Regions from separate parts of the Cupriavidus sp. SIMBA_020 genome, predicted to be linked through region 1. Evidence: predicted binding sites of a transcription regulator. Region 1 holds the regulator's gene; each other region holds the start of a gene.
What was found. The regulator sigma-54, encoded in region 1, starts transcription at its own class of promoters, with help from an activator protein. The targets are predictions, from matches to a motif close to TGGCANGNAANCTGCTTT.
Positions count from the first base shown of each region.

Region 1 (5,877 bases):
CGAGAACGGCAAGTCGCTGCCGAAGGCGGAGATCGAACGGCGCCTCGATTCGCTGCTGGACGACCTGCAGATCGCCCACCTGCGCAACAACCCGGCGCTCTCGCTCTCCGGCGGCGAGCGCCGCCGCGTGGAAATTGCCCGGGCGCTGGCCTCCGCGCCGCGCTTCATCCTGCTGGATGAGCCATTCGCCGGCGTGGACCCCATCGCCGTGGGCGAAATCCAGCGCATCGTCAGCTTCCTGAAGGCGCGCAATATCGGCGTGCTGATTACGGACCACAACGTGCGCGAGACGCTCGGCATCTGCGACCACGCCTACATCATCAGCGAAGGCACGGTGCTGGCTGCCGGCCAGCCTGAGGAAATCATCGCCAACGAGTCCGTGCGACGCGTCTACCTGGGCGAAAACTTCCGCATGTGACCCATCGGCCGCCGCGCGCGGCCGCGTTTCTCCCGGCCTCCACGGCGACAGCCGGGGTCGATCAGGAAGCCAGAGCGATAGGCGATAGCAATTTCCGTTCCATAGTCGGAAGGATGCGCATAGAATAGGTCGCATGAAACCGTCGCTTCAGCTTCGTCTCTCGCAACATCTGGCATTGACCCCACAGCTGCAACAGTCGATTCGATTGTTGCAGCTCTCGACGCTTGAACTCCAGCAGGAAGTGGAACAGGCGCTCACCGAAAACCCCCTGCTCGAACGCGAAAACGACTGGATCGAAAGCCCGCTGCGGGTGTCCGCCGATGGCTCGGTCAACCTCCAGAGCGCCCCGGCGCCGGCCTCCTCCGAGCCGCAGCCCAACGGCGACGCGCGCAGCGACGGGGCATCCAGCGGCGAGGACGACAACTACAACGACAACGGCAGCGAGGACTACGGCAGCGACTGGAGCCTCGACGACTTTGCCCGCCGCCCGCAGGGCGACGAGGACGAAAAGACGCCGATGCAGCTGCGCGACGCCGAACCCACGCTGCGCGAGCACCTGATGGAGCAGCTGGCCCCGCTGAAGATCTCGGTGCGCGACAAGGGCCTCGCCATCTTTCTGGTCGAGTCGCTCGACGATGACGGCTACCTGAGCGCCTCGCTCGAGGAAATCTGCACCGAACTGCCCGAGGAACTCGAATTCGAGATCGACGAAGTCCACGCGATCCTGACCCTGCTGCAGAGCTTCGACCCGCCCGGCGTGGGCGCGCGCAATGCCGCCGAGTGCCTCAGCCTGCAATTGCGGCGCCTGAAGCACCCGCACCGCGACCTGGCGCTGACCATCGTCAACCATCACCTGGAATTGTTGGCCGTGCGCGACTACACACGGCTAAAGAAAGCGCTCCAGGTGGACGAAATAGCACTGAAGGCGGCTCACGAACTGATTCGCTCGCTGGCGCCGTATCCGGGGCATGCGTTCAACCGTCCCGAGGCCGACTTCGTGGTGCCCGACGTGTTCGTGCGCAAGAGCGGCAGCGGGTGGATCGCGGCGCTCAATCCGGACGTCATGCCACGGCTGCGCATCAACGACATGTATGCGCAGATTCTGCGCGGCGCGAAGGGCGAATCGGGGACGGCGGGCCTGCAGCAGAAGCTTCAGGAGGCGCGGTGGCTTATCAAGAACATCCAGCAACGATTCGACACGATCCTGCGTGTTTCTCAGGCCATTGTCGAACGTCAAAAGAACTTTTTCACGCATGGCGAAATCGCGATGCGCCCCTTGGTTTTGCGGGAAATAGCCGATACACTCGGTTTACATGAGTCGACCATTTCCCGGGTCACCACGAATAAATACATGGCCACGCCCATGGGTACTTTCGAGTTGAAGTACTTCTTTGGGAGCCACGTCTCCACGGAGACTGGCGGCGCGGCCTCTTCCACGGCAATCCGCGCGCTGATCAAGCAACTGATAGGAGCCGAAGACCCCAGGAATCCCCTTTCCGACAGCCGGATCGCCGAACTGCTGGGTGAGCAAGGCTTCGTGGTCGCACGCCGCACGGTGGCCAAATACCGCGAAGCGCTCAAGATCCCCGCAGTGAATCTCCGCAAGACTTTGTAGCCGAGCCGCAACCGCCTGCCTGGTGCGGCTCTTTCAGAAGGAGAAGCGCTATGAACTTCAAGATCAGTGGACACCACCTCGACATCACGCCCCCGCTGCGTGAGTATGTGGAAACGAAACTGGAGCGAATTGTCAGGCATTTCGATCAGGTCATCGGCGTGAGCGTGCTGCTATCGGTGGACAACCACAAGGAGAAGGACCGGCGCCAGTACGCGGAAATCAATCTGCATCTGAAGGGGAAGGACATCTTCGTCGAAGCGCATCATGAAGATCTGTATGCGGCGATCGACTGTCTGGTCGACAAGCTCGACCGCCAGGTCATCCGCTACAAGGACCGCGTACAGGGCCATGATCGCGAGGCGGTGAAGTACCAGATGGCCGCCCAGCAACTGACGCAGCAGTAGACCTGCAGGCAACCGGAAGCAGAGCGGTTGCCAACCCTGCAGAGGACTGAAAAGAAGAGCTCAAGCCGCGCAATCAGCGCGGCTTTTTTGATGCTCGCGCGCCATGGCGGTGACGGTGCGGGCACCTGGAATGTTTCGTTACCTTATTGCCACGCCCGAGGGCGACCCGGGGCCCCCGGGAGCGGTCAAAATGGGAACAAGTGTTCGCAAGCCGCCCGCCACGGTGTATGCTCCGCCATACAAATAACGACAGGACGGCCCCGGGACACCCCGGGTGGGCAAGCCGGCCGGCACGTCGTGGCACCGCCGCGACCCCGGCGCTGCATCGCAAAATCGCGGTGGAGCCCTGCTCTATAATGGCCGGACGCTCCAATGCGGGCGTCCCAGACAAGTTCTCGGTACCCTAGCTTCGCCCCGTATCCGGCGGGACGGCCTTCGCGCCCCGGCCCGCTAACCTGACTTCTCGCGCATCGCCCATGAATCGTTTGGCCAAATTGCTGCCACCCGGCAACATCCATCTCGACGTCACCGTCACCAGCAAGAAGCGGGTCTTCGAGCAAGCCGGGCTCCTGTTCGAGAACAACCATGGCGTGGCCCGCGCTACCGTGACCGATAACCTGTTCGCGCGCGAATCGCTGGGTTCCACGGGCCTGGGCGCCGGCGTGGCCATTCCGCACGGCCGCATCAAGGGCCTCAAGCAGCCGCTGGCCGGCTTCATGCGCCTGGCCGAGCCCATCCCGTTCGAATCGCCGGACGGCAAGCCGGTGTCGCTGTTGATCTTCCTGCTCGTGCCGGAACAGGCCACGCAACAACATCTGGAAATCCTGTCGGAAATCGCCCAGCTGCTCTCGGACCGCGAGATGCGCGAGGGCCTCGCCACGCTACCCACGTCGGAAGCGGTGCATGATCTGCTGACGCAGTGGCATCCCTGACTCCCGCCCCAACGGCCGCCTGAAACGGCCTGTCTGCCCCCGAAAGTCATACGCGCATGGAACTCACCGGCGTCACCTCGCAGTCGATCTTCGACGACAACGCAGCCGACATCAAGCTCTCGTGGGTCGCCGGCCTGGAAGGCGCCGACCGGGCCTTCGACGTGGAATTCGCCCGTGAAGCCACCTCGGCGGCGGACCTCGTCGGCCACTTGAACCTGATCCACCCGAACCGGATCCAGGTGCTCGGCAAGCCGGAAATCCTGTATTACCAGCGGCTCGACGATGAGCCGCGCAAGCGCCAGATGGGCGAGCTGATCCTGCTCGAGCCGCCGTTCCTCGTCGTGGCCGATGGCATGGAGCCGCCGCCGGACCTGGAGCTGCGCTGCACGCGCTCGTCCACGCCGCTGTTCACCACGCCGGTGTCGTCGGCGGCCGTGATCGACCACCTGCGGCTCTACCTGTCACGCATCTCCGCCCCGCGCGTGACGATGCACGGCGTGTTCCTCGACATCCTCGGCATGGGCGTGCTGATCATGGGCGAATCCGGCCTGGGCAAGAGCGAACTGGGCCTGGAACTGATTTCGCGCGGCCATGGCCTGGTGGCCGACGATGCCGTCGATTTCGTGCGACTTGGGCCCGACTTCATCGAGGGCCGCTGCCCACCGCTGCTGCAGAACCTGCTGGAAGTGCGCGGCCTGGGCCTGCTCGACATCAAGACGATCTTCGGCGAGACGGCCGTGCGGCGGAAGATGAAGCTCAAGCTGGTGGTGCAGCTGGTGCGCCGCAACGACGGCGAGTTCGAGCGCCTGCCGCTGGACTCGCAATATCTCGATGTCCTGGGCCTGCCGATCCACATGGTGAAAATCCAGGTTGCGGCCGGCCGCAACCTTGCCGTGCTGGTGGAGGCGGCCGTGCGCAACACGATACTGCGCCTGCGCGGCATCGACACCCTGCGCGATTTCATGGACCGCCAGCGCGCCGCCATGCAGGCGGACGTGGTCTCGCGCGGCCAGGGCCGCCTGCTCTGACGCGGGGGCGCGTCAACGCGCCCCGGCACTCCATCGTTTGTGCTGTAATGGGCATCGAGCCAAAGGATCGGACCCATTCGTAGTGTTTCCACAGCCAAGGAGAGAAGCATGAAGAAGCTGATCGCGATGTGTGTGCTGGTGACCCCGCTGCTTGCCACGGGCGCGTTTGCCCAGAGTGCCTCGGCCCCCGCCGCGGCCGGCGACAAGGCCGCCAACGCCCAACAGGACAAGATGAAGGCCTGCAACGCGCAGGCCACCGGCAAGAAGGGCGACGAACGCAAGGCGTTCATGAGCGACTGCCTCTCCAACAAGCCGGCCGCCGCCGCGGAACCCAAGACCCAGCAGGACAAGATGTCCGCCTGCAGCAAGCAGGGCAAGGGCAAGAAGGGCGACGACTACAAGAAGTTCATGAGCGACTGCCTGTCCAAGCCTGCGGCCTGATCGTCACTTTTTGTGCGCCGGGTGTCATGACGCAGCCATCACCCGGTGCTATCCTTGCAGGGCTATGCGGATCCTCCTCATCACCGGAATCTCCGGCTCCGGCAAGTCTGTCGCCCTCAATGTCCTGGAAGATGCAGGCTACTACTGCGTCGACAACCTCCCGGCACAATTCCTGCCCGAGCTGACCAGCTACCTGGCCGAGCAGGGCTACACCCACCTCGGCGTGGCCACCGACATTCGCAGTCGCGAGTCGCTGGCGCGGCTGCCGGACACCGTGCGCCAGCTCGCCGCCGCCGGCCACCAGGTGCAGGTGCTGTTCCTGACCGCCAACACCGACGCGCTGGTGCAGCGATACTCCGAGACACGCCGCCGTCACCCGCTCTCCGGGCGCGTGGCCGAGGCACCCGCCCTGCCCGGCAGCGCCAATGCCGATGCGGCACCGCACGACACCTCGCTGATCGAAGCCATCGAGATGGAGCGCGAATTGCTGAGCCCGCTGGCCGAATCGGCGCACCGCATCGACACCAGCAACGTCCGTACCAACACGCTGCGCAGCTGGATCAAGGAATTGATCCGGGGCGACAGCCAGCAACTCACCCTGCTGTTTGAATCGTTCGGCTTCAAGCATGGCGTGCCGAGTGACGCGGACATGGTCTTCGACGTCCGCTCGCTGCCCAACCCCTACTACGACCTCGCGCTGCGCCCGCTCACGGGCCGCGACGTGCCGGTAATCGACTTCCTGCAAAGCCAGCCGATGGTGCTGGCGATGGCCGAGGACATCCGCGCCTACGTGGAGAAGTGGCTGCCGAGTTTCATTGCCGATAACCGCAGCTACCTGACCGTGGCGATTGGCTGCACGGGCGGTCAGCACCGCTCGGTGTTTATCGCCGAAAGACTTGCCAACTACTTCCGGGCACATGGTAATGTGCTGGTCAGACACCGCGAGCTTGCCCCGGCAGGCTGACGCGCAACGTCCCTCCCTGGCAGTGGAACCGGAGTCGGCATCGCATGTCGTCACATCCACCAGACACTGGTCATT
Region 1 covers NZ_JAWRWU010000007.1:302,814-308,690, reverse strand. The annotation lists gene lptB (LPS export ABC transporter ATP-binding protein) at 1-418, shown strand, start outside; gene SB751_RS16365 (RNA polymerase factor sigma-54) at 552-2,033, shown strand; gene hpf (ribosome hibernation-promoting factor, HPF/YfiA family) at 2,084-2,437, shown strand; gene SB751_RS16355 (PTS sugar transporter subunit IIA) at 2,914-3,369, shown strand; gene hprK (HPr(Ser) kinase/phosphatase) at 3,426-4,397, shown strand; gene SB751_RS16345 (PsiF family protein) at 4,506-4,838, shown strand; gene rapZ (RNase adapter RapZ) at 4,903-5,802, shown strand; gene SB751_RS16335 (LON peptidase substrate-binding domain-containing protein) at 5,847-5,877, shown strand, end outside.

Region 2 (5,877 bases), on a different contig from region 1:
AGCACGGCCGAGAAGGTCCAGACGAACAGCTTGTAGCCGAGCGGGTTGTAGCCGGAGAACATCACACGCATCTCGGCATCCCGCACGGCGGTGACCACCCGGCCCAGCTTCGACGTGACGATGTAGCGGCACGCCACGAACCCGGCCAGCAGCGCCAGGAAGGTCAGCACGAACAGCGCGGCGCGGGTTTCCGGCGCGGCCACGGCGTAGCCGGCGATGCGCTTGAAGTCCGTGAAGCCGTTGTTGCCGCCGAAGCCGGTCTCGTTGCGGAAGAACAGCAGCATCGCCGCGTAAGTCATGGCCTGCGTGATGATCGACAGGTACACGCCCTTGATGCGCGAGCGGAACGCGAAGAAGCCGAACAGCCACGCCAGCACGCCCGGCACCAGCACCACCAGCAGCAGCGCGTACGGCAGGTGCTCGGTGCCGTGCCAGAACCAGGGCAGTTCCTTCCAGTCGAGGAACACCATGAAGTCGGGCAGGTCGCTCTTGTACACGCCTTCACGGCCGATCGACCGCATCAGGTACATGCCCATCGCATAGCCGCCCAGCGCGAAGAACAGGCCGTGGCCGAGGCTCAGGATGCCGCAGTAGCCCCACACCAGGTCCAGCGCAATGGCCGCCAGCGCGAAGCACATGATCTTGCCGATCAGCGTCAGCGCGTAGGCCGACAGGTGCAGCGGGTGGCCCTCCGGAATCACCAGCGCGCAGATCGGCACGCCGACCGCGACCACCAGCGTGAGGATGACCAGCGCCAGCCACACCTTGCGCGAGAAGAGCGGCTGGCGCTCGGGAACCGAGAGGCGGAACGGCGCCCCGTTCGAGGAGTTCGATTGAAAGCTACGCATGTCATGCCTCCGCGCTGCGCCCTTTGAGCGCGAACAGGCCCTGCGGGCGTTTCTGGATAAACAGCACGATCAGCACCAGGACGAAGATCTTGGCCAGCACCGCGCCGTAGAACGGCTCGATGAACTTGTTGATGAGGCCGAGCCCGAAGGCGCCGACGATGGTGCCGGCCAGCTGGCCTACACCGCCGAGCACCACCACCATGAACGAATCGATGATGTAGGCCTGCCCGAGGTCCGGCCCTACGTTGCCGATCTGGGACAGCGCGCAGCCGCCCAGCCCGGCGATGCCGGCGCCGAACGCGAAGGCGTAGCTGTCCACCTTCCACGTGCGCACACCCACGCAGGCCGCCATGGTGCGGTTCTGCGTGGTGGCGCGCACGAACAGCCCGAGCCGGGTGCGGTTCAGCACGGCCCACGCCACGGCCACCACGGCCAGCGCGAAGGCGATGATGACGATGCGGTTGTACGGAATCACGAGGCCGGCCATCGCGGTGACGCCTCCGCTCATCCAGTTGGGATTGGCCACTTCCACGTTCTGGGCGCCGAAGATGGTGCGCACGGCCTGCATCAGCAGCAGGCTGATACCGAAGGTGGCCAGCAGCGTCTCGAGCGGGCGGCCGTACAGGTGGCGCAGCACAATCCGCTCGATGGCGAAGCCGACGACGCCCGCCGCCAGGAACGACGCCGGCAGCGCCGCCAGCAGGTACCAGTCGAACGCGTTGGGCGCATAGGCGCGGAACAGCGTCTGCACCACGTAGGTGGCGTAGGCGCCGATCATCAGGAACTCCCCGTGCGCCATGTTGATGACGCCGATCAGCCCATAGGTGATGGCCAGGCCCAGCGCGGCCAGCAGCAGCACGCTGCCAAGGCTCAGGCCGGCAAACAGGTTGCCGAGCAGCTCGGCGCGACCCTGCTCGCCACGCATCTTGTCGATGGCCTGCTGCGCGGCGGCGCGTACATCGGCATCGGGCTCCTTGAACTTGCCCGCTTCATCGCGCTCCACCAGCGGCGTCAGCTTCTGGCGGATCTGCGGATTGCTGTCCTGGCCGAGGATGCGGATGGCTTCCAGCCGCGCGTCGCGCGTGGCGTCGGTGCCCTGCGCCAGCACGGTGCTGGCCCAGATCACGTCGAGCCGGGCGCGCAGGCCGGCGTCGGCCTCGGCCTTGCGGGCCGTTTCCACGGCTTCACGCGAGGCATTATCGGGTTGATCGGACAAGGTGTTGATGGCCTGCGTGCGCACCGCGATGTCCGGCGATTGCAGCAGCAGGCTGCTCGCGGCGCTATCGACGATGGCCCGCAGGCTGTTGTTCAGCGTGAGCGACTCGAGTTCATCGGCCTTCACGGTCACCGGCTTGCCGGTGACGGCATCGACGGTTTTGCCATCGTCCTGGCGCACCATGCCCACTGATGGCGCATATTGCAGCGTGTCGTCCTGGAGCGCGCGCAGGATCGGCCCAGCCTGTTCGGGCGGCGCCTGCGTCAGCGCGGCGAGCGCAGCGGTCTTGGCGTCGAAGTCGTCTTCAACCAACGGCTTGAGGTCAGCCTGCGTGAGCGGTGCCGCCCACAGCGGCGCGGCGGCCAGCAACAGCACAGCCAGCATGGCGCGCAGCCACGGCAAGGCGGACGGGAATGGAGATCGGTGCATAGGGCTGGCTGGCGTCTGATATGGCGCGATGGTTCGCGTCTTTTATGCGTGGAACGACCGAGGGAGGGCTCCCCTCTCCCAAGGGAGAGGGGCAAAACACCATGGATACGCTGAAGATCAGCGGCCGGCGACAACCTTGTCCGGCTTGCCTTCGTTACCCGCGATGAACGGGCTCCACGGCTGTGCGCGCACCGGCTTCGGCGTCTTCCACACCACCGTGAACTGGCCGTCGCCCTTCACTTCGCCGATCATCACCGGCTTGTACAGGTGATGGTTCTCGCCCATGGTCAGCGTGAAGCCGTCCGGCGACTTGAAGGTCTGGCCGTACATGGCCTGGCGCACCTTGTCCGCATCGGTGGTGCCGGCCTTCTTGACCGCCTGCGCCCACATGTGGATGCCGACGTAGGTGGCTTCCATCGGGTCGTTGGTCACACGCTTGTCGCCGCCGGGCAGGTTGTTGGCCTTGACCCACGCCGCCCATTGCTTCTTGAACGCGTCGTTCTCGGGGTTCTTCACGGACATGAAGTAGTTCCAGGCGGCCAGATGGCCGACCAGCGGCTTGGTGTCGATGCCGCGCAGTTCTTCCTCGCCCACGGAGAAGGCCACCACCGGCACGTCCTTGGCCTTCAGGCCGGCGTTGCCCAGTTCCTTGTAGAACGGCACGTTGGAGTCGCCGTTGATCGTCGAGATCACGGCCGTCTTGCCGCCTTGCGAGAACTTCTTGATGTTGGCGACGATGGTCTGGTAGTCGCTATGTCCGAACGGGGTGTAGACCTCCTCGATGTCCTTGTCGGCCACGCCCTTGCTCTTCAGGAACGCGCGCAGGATCTTGTTGGTCGTGCGCGGGTACACGTAGTCGGTGCCGAGCAGGAAGAAGCGCTTGGCGCCGCCGCCTTCCTTGCTCATCAGGTATTCCACGGCCGGGATGGCCTGCTGGTTAGGCGCGGCACCGGTGTAGAACACGTTTTTCGACATCTCCTCGCCCTCGTACTGCACCGGGTAGAACAGCAGCGAGTTCAGTTCCTCGTAGACCGGGAGCACGGACTTGCGCGATACCGAGGTCCAGCACCCAAACGTGACGGCGACCTTGTCCTGCGTGATCAGCTGACGCGCCTTTTCGGCGAACAGCGGCCAGTTGGAGGCGGGGTCCACCACCACCGGCTCGAGCTTGCGGCCGAGCACGCCGCCGCTCTTGTTGATCTCGTCGATGGTCATCAGCGCCACATCCTTGAGCGAGGTCTCGGAGATGGCCATCGTGCCCGACAGCGAATGCAGGATGCCGACCTTGATCGGATCCTTCGACTGCGCCAGCAGCGGGCTGGTACCGATCATCGCCGCGGCGGCTACCGCCGACAGCTTCAGCATGTCACGTCGTTTCATTGCAGCTCCCAGTTTGTCGTATATGGTCAGGGACTCTACGCACCCCGGGTGATCCTTCTGCAACTAGCGTGCCATGGACTGCCAGGCCGGGAACGATCAAAGGTGGGAGGAAACGTCACGGCGGGTGATGCCGACGCACCATTGCGGTGCCAACCGGGCCGCCGGTGCCGCGCCCGGCGCCGCACCGGCATCGTGCACGGCCGCAAATCAGTGCAGGATGCAGGCCGGCGGCAGTGCATCGCGCACCGTCGGCAATAAAAAACGGGGCCCGAGGGCCCCGTCTTCGCTGCATGCCTGACGATGCTTACTTCATCATCGGCATCATGTTGGCATTCATGTTGTGCATGATCCAGAGCGAACCGGCCAGCACGATGAACAGGATCAGCAGCGTGAACAGGAACGCCATGACGTTCCAGCGCTGACCCTTGGAGCCATCCATATGGAGGAAGTACTTCAGGTGGACCACGATCTGGACCACGGCCATGCCGAGGATGATCCAGAGGATCGTGCCGCGGTCCATGGTGCCGTCCATCACGATCTTGAACGGGATCACCGTCAGGATCACGGCCAGCACGAAGCCGATCACATACGACTTGACGCTGCTGTGGCCGTGCGACTCGCCGTGGGCAGCCGTTGCATGTTGTTGTGCCATTACAGTGCTCCCATCAGGTAGACCACGGTGAAGACGCCAATCCAGACGATGTCCAAGAAGTGCCAGAACAGGCTCAGGCAGTTCAGGCGCTTTTCCATCGTCGCGGTCATGCCCTTCTTGTTCAGCTGCCACATCAGCACGAGCATCCAGACCATGCCGCTGGCCACGTGCAGCCCGTGGGTACCCACGAGCGTGAAGAACGACGACAGGAACGCGCTGCGGCCGGGGCCGGCGCCTTCGTGGATCAGGTGATGGAACTCATAGATTTCCATCGACATGAACGCGGCACCCAGCAGGAACGTCACGCCGAGCCAGAACAGCACGCGACCCTTGCTGCGGTTCTGCAGCGAGATCATGGCGAAGCCGTACGTGATCGACGAGAACAGCAGGATGAACGTCTCGACCAGCACGAAGTTGAGCTCGAACAGCTCCTTGCCCGACGGGCCGCCCGCCACTTCGCCGCGCAGCACGGCGTAGGCGGCGAACAGGCACGCGAACAAGATGCAGTCGCTCATCAGGTACAGCCAGAAACCGAAGACGGTGTTCTCGCTGGTGTCGTGATGGGCGTGGTCGTGGTCATGCGCGGCATCGTGCGCGTGGCCGTGGGCGGGGGCTTGCGCCCCGAAACGGTCTAGAACTTCAGTCGACATGATGATCAGCCCTGCGTGGCGATGCGCTGCTGGTGCAGCGTTTCGATCTGCTCGACCTGCTTGGCCGGCACGTAGTAATCGATATGGTCGTCGTTGGCGCGGCGGATGAACGCCACCACCATGCCAACCAGGCCCACGGCGGCAAGCCACCAGATATGCCAGGTCAGCGCGAAGCCCAGCACGAGGCTGAAGGCACCCATGTAGAAGCCTGCGCCAGTGTTCTTCGGCATGTGGATCTGCTCGTAGCCGTCCGTGCGGATGGTCTCGCCACGGGCCTTCATGTCGGCAAACGCGTCCAGGTCACGCACCACCGGGGTGTGCGCGAAGTTGTAGAACGCGGGCGGCGACGACGTGGCCCACTCCAGCGTACGGCCACCCCACGGATCGCCCGTGACGTCGGCCAGCGCCTTGCGGTTGCGGATCGACACGACGATCTGCAGCACCTGGAAGCCGATACCCATGGCGATGAACACCACGCCAATCACGGCCGCGTACAGGAACGGGGTCCAGGCCGGGTTGTCGGTATGGTTCAGGCGGCGGGTCATGCCCATCAGGCCCAGCACGTACAACGGCATGAACGCGAAGTAGAAGCCAACCAGCCAGCACCAGAACGCGCACTTGCCCAGACGCTCGTCCAGCTTGAAGCCGAACGCCTTCGGCCACCAGTAGGTCACGCCGGCCAGGTAGCCGAACAGCACGCCA
Region 2 covers NZ_JAWRWU010000001.1:598,715-604,591, forward strand. The annotation lists gene urtC (urea ABC transporter permease subunit UrtC) at 1-848, opposite strand, end outside; gene urtB (urea ABC transporter permease subunit UrtB) at 850-2,493, opposite strand; gene urtA (urea ABC transporter substrate-binding protein) at 2,611-3,873, opposite strand; gene cyoD (cytochrome o ubiquinol oxidase subunit IV) at 4,178-4,525, opposite strand; gene cyoC (cytochrome o ubiquinol oxidase subunit III) at 4,525-5,175, opposite strand; gene cyoB (cytochrome o ubiquinol oxidase subunit I) at 5,181-5,877, opposite strand, start outside.
Region 2: a site for sigma-54 is predicted at 3,930-3,947, ahead of urtA (urea ABC transporter substrate-binding protein). Genes of this name have one in related genera too.

Region 3 (5,877 bases), on a different contig from region 1:
AGGTATAGCCCTCCAGCGGCGGCAGCGGCGCCGGCACCCGCGTGCCGATCGGCAGGTCGGTCAGGCCCGGCGGCTCGGGCATGCGCAGCACGCGTTCGTTGATCCAGCTGCCGCGCGGCAGGTCTTTCAGCGCGTAGCCGATCACCACGTTATAGCGCATGACCGCGTCGTCCTGCTTCAGGTCCACCAGCGCCACCTTGTGGCCCTGCGGCACGCGTTCCACGAGCGTCAGGCCGCACGGGAACACCGTGCCGGCGGGCAGGCCGCCGTCATTGGCGATGATGGCCACGTTGTCGTCGGCGTGGATGCGGATGTACAGCGGCTTGGGGTCGGCAGCCACGGCCTGGGCGGCCACCGGGGAATCCTGTTCAGACATGTTGGGGGTCCTTGTCTTCTCTCTATATCAGGCGTGCTTCAGTTCCACGCGCCGGATGTCCTTCACGATCACCAGGTAGCTCACCACGGTGACCAGGGCGTTGATGCCCACGAAAACCAGCGCGCCGTTGAACGAGCCCGTGACGCTGAGGATATAGCCGATCACGATCGGCGTCACGATGCCGGCGATATTGCCAAACGTGTTGAAAATGCTGCCGGCGAGGCCCATGACCTCCTTGGGCGCCGTATCGGCCACCACCGCCCAGCCCAGCGCGCCAATCCCCTTGCCGAAGAAGGCCAGCGCCATGATGCCGACCACCAGCCACTCGGCGTCTACGTAGTTGCAGGCGATCATCGACACCGACAGCAGCATGCCGACCACGATTGGCAGCTTGCGGGCGAAGGTCAGCGAGTAGCCCTTGCGCAGCAGGCTGTCGGAGATCACGCCGCCCAGCACGCCGCCGAGGAAGCCGCAGATGGCCGGCAGGGAGGCCACGAAGCCCGCCTTCAGGATCGACATGCCGCGCGCCTGCACCAGGTACACCGGGAACCACGTCAGGAAGAAGTACGTCAGCACGTTGATGCAGTACTGGCCCAGGTACACGCCGGCCAGCATGCGGTTGGAAAGCAGCTGCTTGGCGTAGAACCAGCCCGCCGGTGCCTTTTCGGAGCCCTGGCCGGCGCCCTCGTTCATATGGATCAGCCCGCCGCCCTGCTCGATATGCGCGAGTTCGGCGCGGTTCACCGCCGGGTGCGTGGCCGGGCTGCGCATGATCTTGAGCCATACCAGCGCCAGCGCCATGCCCATCAGGCCCATCCACAGGTACACGTGGTGCCAGCCCCAGCTATGGACGACCCAGGCCATCAGCGGCGTGAAGACCACGGCAGCAAAGTACTGCGCGGCGTTGAAGATGGCCGACGCCGTGCCGCGCTCGGCGGTGGGGAACCAGCTGGCCACGACCTTGGCGTTGGCCGGGAAAGCCGGCGATTCGGCCAGGCCCACGGCGAAGCGCAGCGCGAACAGCACGGTCATGGCCGAGCCGATGGTGGCGAACACGCCCAGCCAGCCCTGCAGCAGTGTGAAGAACGACCAGACGAAGATGCTGGCCGCGTAGATGCGGCGGGCGCCGAAGCGGTCGAGCAGCCAGCCGCCCGGGATCTGCGCCATCACATAGGCCCAGCTGAAGGCGGAGAAGATATAGCCCATCTGCACGGCGCTGAAGCCGAACTCCTCGCGCATGGCGGGGCCGGTAATCGACAGCGTGGCCCGGTCGGCGTAGTTGACCGTGGTCACAATGAAGATAAGCAGGAGAATCCAGTAGCGGACGTTGGTGCGGCGCGCGCCTTCGGCGGAAGTCGCGGCGGCGGCGCTGGAAGTGGGGCTTGCGTTCATCGGGTCTCCTCACAGCCGGGGACCGGGTGCAGGATGCGTGGAACCGGCTTGTGATATGTCGTCGTACGACTCCGATTATAGGGACGTGGTTCCGTCAGACACAGTGCGCGTTTACCCTAGAACGGTGCGAACCGCCCTGCTTTCGGGCATCGGGCCACTTGCCGCCCCTTTCAATCTCCTTGCGGTCTGGCGGGCGATCGGCCGGGTTGGGCGAGGCGACGCCAGCCCCCGCGTGCCCGCCCCCGGTGCCAGCAAAAATGCCGGGGTTTTCCCTCAATCGTGCCCTTAGCCCTTGCACCGTCAAGTTGTTAGTTGTACGATGACTTATCTCGAATCCACTCAGCAGTTGGGTGCGAGGTCATCGAACGGGCCTTGCCCCATTAACAAACCACACCATTTTCGCCATGTGGCGATCAGGATGAGCGACATGACTACACCGCAAGAACTCAAGCAGATTATTTCGGACGGCCTGCTTTCGTTCCCCGTGACCGACTTTGACGAACAGGGCAATTTCCGCCCATCGACCTATATCGAACGCCTGGAATGGCTGGCCCCGTACGGCGCCTCGGCCCTGTTCGCAGCCGGCGGCACGGGCGAGTTCTTCTCGCTGACGCAGCAGGACTATTCGAACGTGATCCGCACCGCGGTGGAAACCTGCCGTGGCAAGGTACCCATCCTGGCCGGCGCCGGCGGCCCGACCCGCGTGGCCATCGAATACGCCAAGGAAGCCGAGCGCCTGGGCGCGCACGGCATCCTGCTGATGCCGCATTACCTGACCGAAGCCAGCGAGGAAGGCATCGCCAACCATATTGAAGAGGTCTGCAAGGCCACCAAGTGCGGCGTGATCGTCTACAACCGCGCCAACTCGCGCATCGGCGCCGACCTGCTGGAACGCGTGGTAGACCGTTGCCCGAACCTGATCGGCTTCAAGGACGGCGTGGGTGAGATCGAGGCGATGGTGCGCGTGCGCCGCAAGCTCGGCGACCGCCTGGCCTACCTGGGCGGCCTGCCCACCGCCGAGGTGTACGCCGCTGCCTACAAGGCGCTGGGCGTGCCGGTGTACTCGTCGGCCGTGTTCAACTTCATCCCGAAGACGGCGATGGACTTCTACCGCGCCATCGCGGCGGACGACCACGCTACCGTGGGTCGCCTGATCGACGACTTCTTCCTGCCGTACCTGGACATCCGCAATCGCAAGCAAGGCTATGCGGTGTCGATCGTCAAGGCCGGCGCCAAGCTGGTTGGCCACGACGCCGGCCCGGTGCGCGCACCGCTGACGGACCTGAACGAAGAGGAAATGGGCAAGCTGGACGCCCTGATCCGCAAGCTGGGACCGCAGTAAGCGGTCATGTGGTGCCCTCCCCGCTGCGGGAGGAAAGAACTGAACGCCGGCCTTTGCGCCGGCGTTTTTTTGGGCGCGCCGCACCATCCTGCGGCATGGCGTGCGCCACCCCGGCGCAAATCGGCCCGCAATTGGCCCAAAATCGGCGCCATCCCCCTGGCCCGAAACCTGCAATCTCACCCCCCGAAGAGTAGAAGCGTTCAACCGCCCACCCCCGGTGCGCGGCAGGAAATTGCTCTTGACGTCCGTGCCCCGCCCTTGCGCGACTGGCACCGGGGCTCAAGAGATCGTCCGCAGGTCAGATCCCCCGGCAGTCATCGCGCGAAAGGCAGGGCCGCACCCAACCTTTCCTGACTCCGGAACGATCATGACCAGCACCGCCTCCCTCCACGAACTGGCCCGCGAATCCCGCATGGGTGCGCAAGGCCACGAGACCAGCGCGCGCGAGATCCGCCGCATCGACCTCTCCGACTACCCCCGCCGCAAAGCCGAGATCGCCGACGAACTCTGGCATGCCGCCGTGGACGTCGGCTTCTTCCAGGCAGCGAACCATGGGATCGACCTCGCCGCCGTGCGCGAAGCCTTCGCCATGACCGAACGCTTCTTCGCGCTGCCGGAGGCCGTGAAGGGCCAGTATCCGCTCCAGAAGGCCCTCAACGCGGGCTGGGAGTCCCGCGCGCAGGTGCGGCCGTCCACCGGCACGCCGGACCAGAAGGAGTCCTACCAGATTACCCGCCCGCACATGGCGCCGCTGTGGCCCAGCGAGGCGGAGCTGGCCGGCTTCCAGGCCACGATGCTGGCCTTCGAGCGCCAGTGCTGGGAGGTGGGCATGAAGATCCTGTCCTGCTTCGCCGACAAGCTCGGTTTCGATCCGGATTTCTTCACGCGCGCCCACGACCCGGCCGCGCCGGACTACCAGAGCACGCTGCGGCTGCTCCACTACTACGCGATTCCGCCCGAGGCGCAGGACAAGCTCGAACTCTGGCGCGCCGGCGCCCATACGGATTTCGACTGCCTGACGCTGCTGTTCCAGCGCCAGGGCCAGGGCGGCCTGCAGGTCTGCCCGGGCAAGGAGATGGAGGCGCAGGCGTGGACGCCCATCGCTCCGGACGAGGACGTCATCACGTGCAATATCGGGGACATGCTGATGCGCTGGAGCGATGACCGCCTGCCGTCCAACTTCCACCGTGTGCGCAACCCCGCGCCGGGCGAGTACATGGGCCCGCGCTACAGCCTGGCGTTCTTCTGCCAGGCCAACCGCGAGGCGGTGATCGAGGGCCCTGCGCGGCTGTACCCGGCCATCTCGGCAGGCGATTTCCTGCGCCAGCGCGTGGCGGCCAACTTCAAGGCGTACTGATCCGCCCTCATCGTCCGGGCATCCAGGCAACAAAAAACCCCACGCGCCGGAGCGGGTGGGGTTTTCAGGACTACCAAAGATGCGTGGCGATCAGGCCGCGGCGTCCTTCAGCTTCTTCAGCGGACGGACCTTGACCTTGACGCTGGCCGGCTTGGCCGGGAACCAACGCTCTTCACCCGTGAACGGGTCCTTGCCAAAGCGCTTCTTCTTGGCCGGCACTTGCTGCGCGGTCACCTTCAGCAGGCCCGGCAGCGTGAATTCGCCGGCGCCCTTCTTGTTCAGCGCGCTGACGATGGTGTTTTCCAGATGGGCCAGCACCGACTTCACGGCCTTGGCTTCCAGCTGGGTCTGAGCTACCAGGTGAGCGACCAGGCTCGACTTGTTGAAGGTGTCCTTCAGCGGCTTCGGGGCCGGAGCAGCGGCGGGAGCAGCCTTCTTGGCCGGAGCGGCCTTCTTGGCGGCAGCCTTCACGGGTGCCTTGGTTGCCGGTGCCTTCTTGGCAGCGGGCTTGGTTGCAGTCTTCGTGGTCGGTTTCGCTTTGGTCGCCATATCGATATACGTGAGTTGAAGAATGTGTCCCGGCGTATCGCTGCGTATCGCTGCGTATCGCTGCGTCTCACCGCAGTGGCACGTTGCGAATCACGGGTGCCGGTACGCACTGAATCATAGCGGAAAGTACCGCAAGTCAAGGGGTTTTCGTACATGAGGTACGTCAAACCCAGTGAAAACCCCGGGTTTTGTCGCTGCTTTGCGTCAGCAACGGCCTTGCAAGCAGGCCTTGCGCACGCGCAGAGGGGGTACGTCCCCCCACTTTGGCGTGCGCGGCGTGTGTCCGGAGATTCGGAATCTGACCCGATCAGTGCACGTGCGCGGCCATCGCGTCGTGCGTGTCGCGGGCGAGCCCCATCGCGAACGCGGTCTCCGCCACCAGGAAAAGCGGGCCGATCAGCAGCCCGACGAGGTCATCGACGAAGGCCGGCTTGCGCCCTTCGTAGTAGTGCCCGACGAACTGGATGATCCATCCCACCACGAACAGGCCGATGCCCGAGGCAAGCCAGGCCGCCGTGGGCAGCGCGGCAATCCATGCCCCAACCCATAGGAATACGGCCAGAATGACCACCATGGCGAGGCCGAAGCCGAACGACAGCCGCAGGTAGAACAGGCACGAGAGCGCGTACACGACCATGGCGGGGGTAAGGAACGCCGCCCCCTCGCCAAGCGGCATGGCGGGCCGCGCCAGCAGCGTGGTCACCGCCAGCACGATCATCGGGATGCCGACGAAATGGGTGACGATGTTGCGGCGATCGCGGTGATAGGCCGCGTAGTGCGACAGATGCTCGATCAGGGTTTTCACGGGGCGTCTCCTGTGAGAGGTGCCCGGCTGAGGATGACCCTGTCATGCGTGGGGCA
Region 3 covers NZ_JAWRWU010000006.1:57,871-63,747, reverse strand. The annotation lists gene garD (galactarate dehydratase) at 1-376, opposite strand, end outside; gene SB751_RS13665 (MFS transporter) at 404-1,768, opposite strand; gene kdgD (5-dehydro-4-deoxyglucarate dehydratase) at 2,196-3,110, shown strand; gene SB751_RS13655 (isopenicillin N synthase family dioxygenase) at 3,478-4,467, shown strand; gene SB751_RS13650 (HU family DNA-binding protein) at 4,558-5,016, opposite strand; gene SB751_RS13645 (DUF962 domain-containing protein) at 5,324-5,821, opposite strand.
Region 3: a site for sigma-54 is predicted at 3,268-3,285, ahead of SB751_RS13655 (isopenicillin N synthase family dioxygenase). Genes of this name have one in related genera too.